Regions from separate parts of the Azospirillum lipoferum 4B genome, predicted to be linked through region 2. Evidence: predicted binding sites of a transcription regulator. Region 2 holds the regulator's gene; the other holds the start of a gene.
The links. The regulator LexA, encoded in region 2, represses DNA repair genes until DNA is damaged. The targets are predictions, from matches to a motif close to ATGTTCTANTTTGGTTC.
Positions count from the first base shown of each region.

Region 1 (4,209 bases), 1.4 Mb from region 2:
GCGCGCTCTCCCCTATCAACGGCCGACTCCGCATTCCGCTCCATCGCACGGGACGATTGCGTGCGGACCGGTTGACCGGCGGCGGCGAGGGGGTATGCTCTTCGGGAGATCACCAACGACGACGAACCACCAATGGGCGGCGCGAACCGGCGTCGCCCAGCGGACGAACACATTTCTATCCTAGGGAAGGACCAATCATGGGCGGCATGGCAGGCCAGGCGTGGAGCTGGATCCAGGGCGAATGGGTGGAGGGCAATCCGCCGATTGTCGGACCGCTGTCCCACACGCTGTGGCTCTCTTCGACGGTCTTCGACGGCGCGCGCGCCTTCCAGGGCGTGGCCCCCGACCTGGACCTGCATTGCGCCCGCGCCATCCGCTCGGCCCTGGTCCTGGGGCTGGAGCCGATGGTCACCGCCGGCGAGATCGAGGAGCTGTGCTGGGACGGCATCCGCCGCTTCCCCAAGGATGCGGAGCTGTACATCCGTCCGATGTTCTACGCCGATGACGGCTTCGTCGCCCCGGCGCCGGAGAGCACGCGTTTCGTCCTGTCGATCTACGAGGACCCGCTGCCGCAGCCGACCGGCTTCGCCGCCTGCATCTCCACCCGCCGCCGCCCGATTCCGACCATGGCCCCGACCGAGGCCAAGGCGGCCTGCCTGTATCCCAACGCCGGGCTGGCGCTGACCGAGGCGCGCAAGCGCGGTTTCCAGAACGCGATCATGCTGGACGCCATCGGCAATGTGGCGGAGTTCGCCACGTCGAACATCTTCATCGCCAAGGACGGCGTGGTGCGGACGCCGGTTCCCAACGGCTGCTTCCTGAACGGCATCACCCGCCAGCGCGTCATCGCCCTGCTGCGGGGCGACGGGGTGACGGTGGAGGAATGCACCCTGACCACTCGGGATGTGCTGGAGGCCGACGAGGTCTTCTCCACCGGCAACCACGCCAAATGCGTGCCGGTGACCAAGGTGGAGGACCGCAGCTTCGCGGCCGGTCCGATCTTCCAGCGGGCGCGGGCGCTCTATTGGGAATACGCGTTCCGCTGATCGAGCAGAGCCACCGCCGCCCGGCGGTGATGGGCCAGCGTGGCGGCCAAACGGGTCAGCCACGCGTCGGTCCTGCAGGTTGCGGCGCTCAATGCGCGGCGACGCCGGGCGGTGGCGAGGCGCGCCTCGGCCGCGAGGTCCGTGTGCAGGCGGAGCGTTGCAGCGCGCTTGACGGCGTTGGCGCGGGCGGCACCGCCGAACAAAGCGGTGCGCAGCTCGGGCGTCGGCGGGCGGGCGTCATGGGTGCGGTGAAGGCTGTCCAGGCTTGCGGCGCGGTCCATGGAATGGACGGTAGCGCTTGCCGGGGGCGGCGGTAAAGGGAAATTTTCCTAGGAAGGGTTGGGGGTGCGAGAGGCTTTTGCCCCCTCCCTAACCCTCCCCCACCTTCGGTGGGAGAGGGGACTGCCGCCGTGCGTCGACAAAGCTCCTACCCCCTCTCCCTCGAAGAGGGGGAGGGATGGGGAGGGGGCACCCGAAGCCGAACCCTACCTCACTGGCTCGCCCAGATGATCCGCGCCATCCAGGCGACCTCCGACAGCGGGATGCTGCGGTCGGGGTGGGCGCGGTTGATCGACAGAAGCTCGATCCTGGTCGCGGTCTCGCGGATCAGCTGCTTGGCCATCACCTCGCCGCCCTTGGTGCGGACGACGACGCGGTCGTTGCGGCGGATTTGTGCCGCGGGGGACACGATGATGGTGTCGCCGTCGCGATAGACCGGTTCCATGCTGTCGCCGGAAATCTCCAGCGCATAGGCATGCGGGTCGCCCAGGCTGGGGAACAGCAGCTCGTCCCAGCCGCTGCCGGCGGGGAAGCCGGCGTCGTCGAAATAGCCGGCGGAACCGGCCTGGGCATAGCCGATCACCGGAACCCGCTGCAGCGGGGTGGTGCCGGCGCCGTCGCCGACCAGCGACACGAATTCCGACAGGGACGCGCCGGTGGCGTCCAGCACCTTGGAGATGCTTTCCGTCGATGGCCAGCGCAGCTTGCCGTCGCTGGTCGTGCGCTTGCTCTTGTTGAAGGTGGTCGGGTCCAGTCCGGCGCGCCGCGCCAGCCCGGAGGCGGAGAGCCCGTGCTGTGCCGCGAGGCGGTCGATGGCCCGCCAGATGTCCGTATGTTTCAGCATGGGACGATAATCTCATAAATGGGCGACAGCGTCCCTAGGAACTTTTTCATAAATCTATTGACCGCGTCCATTGGCCGGAACATAACGCAAACAGATGGCGCGGCCGCAATCCTGGCCCGGCGCCGCTCTCTTTCAAAAATCCGAAGCCGCAAGGAGACCAGCATGCTGAGTCCGGCCGCCCCCGCTTTGCCCGCCGCCCGCCTGTCCCATGTCGTTCCGCTGCACGCCGGGCCTTACCGTGCCGATGGCGAGCCCTTCGCCGGGGCGGAGGAGGCGTGGTTCTGGGCGGTGCAGGCACAGGACGCCAAGGCGGCCGGCGCGCGCGTCGTCGCCGGCCGCGGGCTGGTCGAGCGGCCCTGCGAACCGCAGGATGTGCTGCGCGTGGTAGACCGGCTGTATCGGGCGCGCAAGCTGCTGCGCGACCACCTGCATGTGCTGGTCCATTACGGCCGCCGCCAGAGCGCACCGGAGCCGGAGCGCTTCCGCGAACAGCGCGCCCATTCCCTGTGGAAGGAAGCCTTCGAGGTGATCGCCCCAGCGCTGCGCGACAAGGGCATCGCCCGATGACGACGGCCCTGACCGGTGCCTGGGTGGTCTATCGCGGGGAGGCGCCGCTGTGGTGGCTGCGGCTGCTGAAGCCGGGTTTCCGCCACTGTCTGGCCCTGCTGAACGACGGGCGGCGCTGGGTGGCGGTCGATCCGCTGGCGGGCTTCACCGACGTCGCGGTGCTGGATCTGCCGGCCGATTTCGACCTGCCGGGCTGGTACCGCGCCCAGGGGCTGACGGTCGATCCCGCCCCGCTGCGCCGCCCCGACGGCCCCGCCCCCTGGGGACCCTTCACCTGCGTCGAGGCGGTCAAGCGCCTGATCGGCCTGCGCGCCCGCTGGGTGCTGACCCCCTGGCAACTGCACCGCCACCTGATCGGAGGAACCCGCGCATGCCCGCATCCGCAGCCGTGAAACCCGCCGCAGGCAGGTCTAAGGACCTGTCGGAGCCGGAGGCCCTGCTGGAGCGTTACCGCGCCGCCCGCGAACGCCGGGCCGTTTGGGAAAGCCACTGGCAGGATTGCTACGACCATGCGCTGCCCAACGGCCGGCCCTTCCGCGGCGACGGAACGCCGGGCGAGCGGCGCGTCGACCGCCTGTTCGACGGCACCGCCCCCGATGCGGTGGAACAGCTGGCCGCCAGCCTGCTGTCGGAGCTGACGCCGCCCTGGTCGCGCTGGTTCGGCTTCCAGCCCGGTCCGGCACTGGTGGGGGCGGAGCGCGACCGCATCGCTCCGCTGCTCGACCGGGCCGCCGGGATCGTGCAGGCCCATTTCGACCGCTCCAACTTCGCGGTGGAGGTGCATCAGGCCTTCCTCGACCTCGTCACCGTCGGCACCGCCAGCCTCCTGATGGAGGAGGCCGCACCCGGCGCGCCGTCCAGCCTGCGCTTCACCGCCGTGCCGCTGGCCGAAGCGGTGCTGGAGGAGGGGCCGGACGGCCGGCTCGACGCCACCTTCCGCCGCAGCGAGGCGACGCTGGCCCAAATCCTCCAGCGCTTTCCCGGTGCGGAGCTGCCCGACGAGCTGCGCAAACAAGCGGCCGACGAACCCGACAGCCGCTTCCCGCTGGTCGAAGCGGTGCTGCCCGACGGCACGGCCTATCGCTGGGCGGTGGTGCTGGACAGCGGGCTGGCCGAGCCGTCCTGGCTGGCGCAGGGGCGCTTCGCCCAGTCGCCCTTCGTCAATTTCCGCTGGCTGAAGGCGCCGGGGGAGACCTATGGCCGCTCGCCGGTGATGAAGGCGCTGCCCGACATCAAGACCGCCAACAAGGTGGTGGAGCTGGTGCTGAAGAACGCCTCCATCGCCGTCACCGGCATCTGGCAGGCGGAGGATGACGGGGTGCTGAATCCCGCCACCGTCCGGCTGGTGCCCGGCACCATCATCCCGAAGGCGATGGGGTCGGCCGGGCTGACGCCGCTGGCCAATCCCGGCCGGTTCGACGTGTCGCAGCTGGTGCTGGACGACCTGCGCGGGCGCATCCGCCACGCGCTGCT
Region 1 covers NC_016622.1:2,641,968-2,646,176, reverse strand. The annotation lists gene AZOLI_RS12270 (branched-chain amino acid aminotransferase) at 198-1,046, shown strand; gene AZOLI_RS12265 (hypothetical protein) at 1,022-1,327, opposite strand; gene AZOLI_RS12260 (S24 family peptidase) at 1,537-2,169, opposite strand; gene AZOLI_RS12255 (hypothetical protein) at 2,332-2,736, shown strand; gene AZOLI_RS12250 (hypothetical protein) at 2,733-3,128, shown strand; gene AZOLI_RS12245 (portal protein) at 3,107-4,209, shown strand, end outside.
Region 1: the regulator LexA is predicted to act here: its motif matches at 2,247-2,263, upstream of AZOLI_RS12260 (S24 family peptidase).

Region 2 (4,209 bases):
CGGATCGCCATGCCGTGCCCGAACCCGGATCGGTGATAAGCCTGCGCGCCACGCTGCTGCCGCCCCAGGCCCCGGCCGAGCCGGGAGCCTTCGATTTCCAGCGGCGGGCCTGGTTCATGGGGCTTGGCGGCACCGGCTTCGCCACCGGTGCGGCGGAACTGGTCGAGGCGCCGCCGGTCACGGGCTGGCGCGTGGTGACGGTCGCCTTCGAGCAGGCGCGCGGCGCCATCGCCGAGCGGGTGGCCGCGACCATCGGCGACCCGGTGGAGGCCAGCGTCACCACCGCGCTGCTGAACGGGGAGCAGTTCGGCATCCCGGACGGGACACTGGAGGATTTCCGCAACAGCGGGCTGGCGCATCTTCTTTCGATCTCCGGCCTGCATGTGGGCATCGCCGCCGGCATCCTGTTCTATGTCGTCCGGGCTCTGCTGGCGCTGGTGCCCTATGTGGCGCTACGCTGGCCGATCAAGAAGATCGCGGCGCTGTTCGGCATCCTGTCGGCGCTCGCCTACACGCTTCTGGTCGGTGCGCCGCTGCCGACCGTGCGGTCGGTGCTGATGACCGGCATGGTGATGGGAGCGATCATGCTGGACCGCCACCCGCTCAGCATGCGGCTGGTCGCCTTCGCCGGGCTGGTCACCATCGCCATGGACCCGGAGGGGATGCTCGGCCCCAGTTTCCAGATGTCCTTCGCGGCGGTGGTGGCGCTGATCGCCGCCTTCGAGCGCGGCAGTCCGCGGCTGGCGGAATGGCGCAGCGGGGCGGGGTGGTTTCTGCGCGGCCTGCTCTATGTCGGCGGCATTCTGCTGACCAGCGTGGTGGCGACGCTGGCAACGCTGCCCTTCGCGCTCTTCCATTTTCAGCAGATCGCCTTCTATGGCGTGCTGTCCAACCTGATCGCCATTCCCATCACCTCCTTCTGGGTCATGCCGTGGAGCCTGATCGCCTATGCCCTGATGCCCTTCGGGCTGGAGGCGCCGGCGTTGATCGCGATGAATTGGGGCGACCGGGCGGTGATCTGGACCGCGGAGTTCTTCGGCCGCCTGCCCTGGGCGTCGCTGACCGTGCCGGCGATGCCGGTGGAGGGCTTCGCGGTGCTGGTGCTGGGCGGCATCTGGCTGTGCATCTGGACCCGGCGGTGGCGCTGGCTCGGGCTGCTGCCGGTCCTGGCCGGGCTGGCCTCACCGGCGCTGGTGACGCGACCGGACGTGCTGGTGGCGGGAGACGGGAGCGTGATGGCGGTGCGGACGCCGGACGGTCGCCTCAGCGCATCGGGAAAGACGGGCGGGCGGGTGACGGAGACCTGGCGGGAACGCGACGGTGAGCGGTCGGGCGCCGATCCCTGGCCAGCGGCCGGCGGATGGAGCGAGGGTGAGCGGTCGCTGAGTTGCGATGCGTTGGGGTGTTTGTACCGGGTGCGCGGAAGGGTGGTGGCCTTGCCGCGGCTGCCGGATGCGCTGGACGAGGATTGCGGAGCGGCCGATGCGGTGGTGACGGCGGCGGTGGCGCGGGGATGCCGGGCCGGGGTGGTGGTCGACCGCTGGGCGCTGCGGCACGAAGGGTCGCATGCGCTGAGGGTGACGGCGGAGGGAATAGAGGTGGAGACGGTGCGGGGGATCAGAGGGGATCGGCCTTGGACCGGGGGGAGGTGAGGGGCGACCGAGGTTATGCCCCCTCCCTAACCCTCCCCCGCTCTCAGCGGACCTATGGTCCGCCTGCCGCGTCAGCACAAAGCGAAGCTTTGTGCGAGAGCTGGGCGGGGGAGGGGATCGGTGTTTGGCGGGCAAAACCTCAGTATTTGCGGACCAGACCGACCAGCTTGCCCTGCACGCGGACGCGGTCGGCGCCGAAGATGCGGGTTTCGTAGGCGGCGTTGGCGGGTTCCAGGGCGATGGTGTTGCCCTTGCGGCGCAGGCGCTTCAGCGTCACTTCGCCCTCGTCGACCAGCGCCACGACGATGGTGCCGTTCTCCGCCGCGTCGCAGCGCTGGATGATGATGGTGTCATGGTCGAGGATGCCGGCCTCCACCATCGAATCGCCGGAGACTTCCAGCGCGTAGTGGTCGCCACCGCCCAGCATCGAGGCCGGAACGTCGACGAAGGCGCTGTTGTCGCGCAGGGCCTCGATCGGCGTGCCGGCGGCGATGCGCCCATAGAGCGGCAACTGCACCGTCTCGTTCGCGGCGGCCGGGGTGGGCGTGGGCGGGGCCACGTCGCGGCCGGCGAAGGCGAAATCGCCCTTGATGACGTTGGGCTGGAATTTCGGCTTGGGCGCGGTGCGGGAGCGGGCGGCGTCCAGGCCTTCGGGCAGGCGCAGAACCTCCAGCGCGCGGGCGCGGTGGGGCAGGCGGCGGATGAAGCCGCGTTCCTCAAGGCCGGTGATGAGGCGATGGATGCCCGACTTGGACTTCAGCCCCAGGGCGTCCTTCATCTCGTCGAACGACGGCGAGACACCGCCCTGGCCAAGCCGTTCGTGGATGAACAGCAGCAATTCGTGCTGCTTGCGCGTGAGCATGGATGCCTCCCGGCCGTCGCCAGACTGAAGATGGAACAAAAACCAAACGTTGCCTCCATGTTCTAGTTTGGTTCCTGCCGCGCGTCAAGTCCCCCATCGGCTTCTTTCAGAACTTGAACGGAACATCTGAAACAGCGTGAAACGGTTTTCGGGATGCCGTTCAACTGTTCCATCCGCCGTCCGGGGGCCGTCTCCCAAGGCTAAATGCTGAGCGCTCCATCGGTCAGGGGAAGCACGGCCACCATCGCGCCGGCCGGCTCCGGGTCGGCGTTGGGCGGGCGCGGGATCAGGCAGTCGGCCTGGGCGTAAAGCGAGGTGATGGCGCTGTCCTGCCGGGCAAAGGGGGTGACGGTCAGGACGCCGTCGGGGCCGGCAGCCAGCGTGGCGCGCAGATACTCCTCGCGCCGGTCGTTCGCCTTCAGCGCGGTGGTCAGGCGGGCGCGCAGCGGTGGCCGGTCGTCCTCTGGAGGCAATCCCTGCAGCAGGCGCAGGACCGGGCGCAGGAACAGGACGGCGGTGACGCCGGTGGACACCGGGTTGCCGGGCAGGCCCAGCAGCGACACCCCGCCGGCCCGGCCGAACATCAGCGCCTTGCCCGGCCGCATCGCCACCGTCTGCACCTCCAGAGCCACCCCTCGGTCGGCCAGCACGTCGCGCACGAGGTCGTAGTCGCCATGGGCGGCGCCGCCGGTGGTGACCAGCAGGTCGCAGCCGACGGCACCCTTCGCCATGGCGGCGACGCTGTCGGGCGTGTCCTTGGCGACACCCAGATTGTGGGCGAGCCCGCCCTGGGCGGTCACCAGCGCACACAGGCCGAGCGCGTTGGTGCTGACGATCTGGCTCGGCCCCAGCGGATCGCCGGGCAGGGCGATCTCGTCGCCGGTGGCGAGGATGGCGATGCGCGGCCGGCGGTGGACCGACAGCCAGGGCACGTTGCCACCGGCGGCCAGCGCGATGTCGCGCGCGGTCAGCCGGCGGCCCTTCGGCAGAAGCTCCTGCCCTTGGGCGAAGTCGAAGCCGGCCTGACGGACGAAGCGCCCGGCGGCCACGGCCCGGCCGATCCGCACCGTCGTATCGTCGGCGCTGCAATCCTCCTGCATCACCACGGCGTCGGCGCCGTCGGGCAGCGGCGCGCCGGTGAAGATGCGCACCGCTTCGCCGGGACCGACGCTGCCGCCGAAGGCATGGCCGGCGGAGGATTCGCCGATGCGGCGCAACGCGACAGGAGACTCGGCGGTGGCGGCGGCGATGTCGGCGGAGCGCACCGCCCAGCCATCCATGGCGGCGGCGTGGAAGGGCGGCTGGGTCAGCCGGGCGACCACCGGTTCGGCCAGCACGCGGCCGAGCGCGTCGGGCAGGGCGACCGTCTCCGCCGGCAGAGGGGCGAAGGCCGACAGGATGCGGGCGCGCGCCTCTGCGACGGAGATCATGGCGTCAGGCTCCGGCTGTGGGAGCGGTGGCGGCAGCACCCCATTCGCCGCTCTTGCCGCCGGCCTTGTGCAGCAGGCGGACGTCCGCGATGGTCATGCCGCGGTCCACCGCCTTGCACATGTCATAGACGGTCAGGGCGGCGACGGTGACGGCGGTCAGCGCCTCCATCTCCACGCCGGTCTGGCCCTTCAGCTTGCAGGTGGCGGTCACGTCCACCGCATTGCGCGCCGGGTCGCAGGACAGGTCGACCTTGACCGAGGTCAG
Region 2 covers NC_016622.1:1,030,809-1,035,017, forward strand. The annotation lists gene AZOLI_RS04700 (ComEC/Rec2 family competence protein) at 1-1,652, shown strand, start outside; gene lexA (transcriptional repressor LexA) at 1,792-2,514, opposite strand; gene AZOLI_RS04710 (molybdopterin molybdotransferase MoeA) at 2,715-3,944, opposite strand; gene moaC (cyclic pyranopterin monophosphate synthase MoaC) at 3,949-4,209, opposite strand, start outside.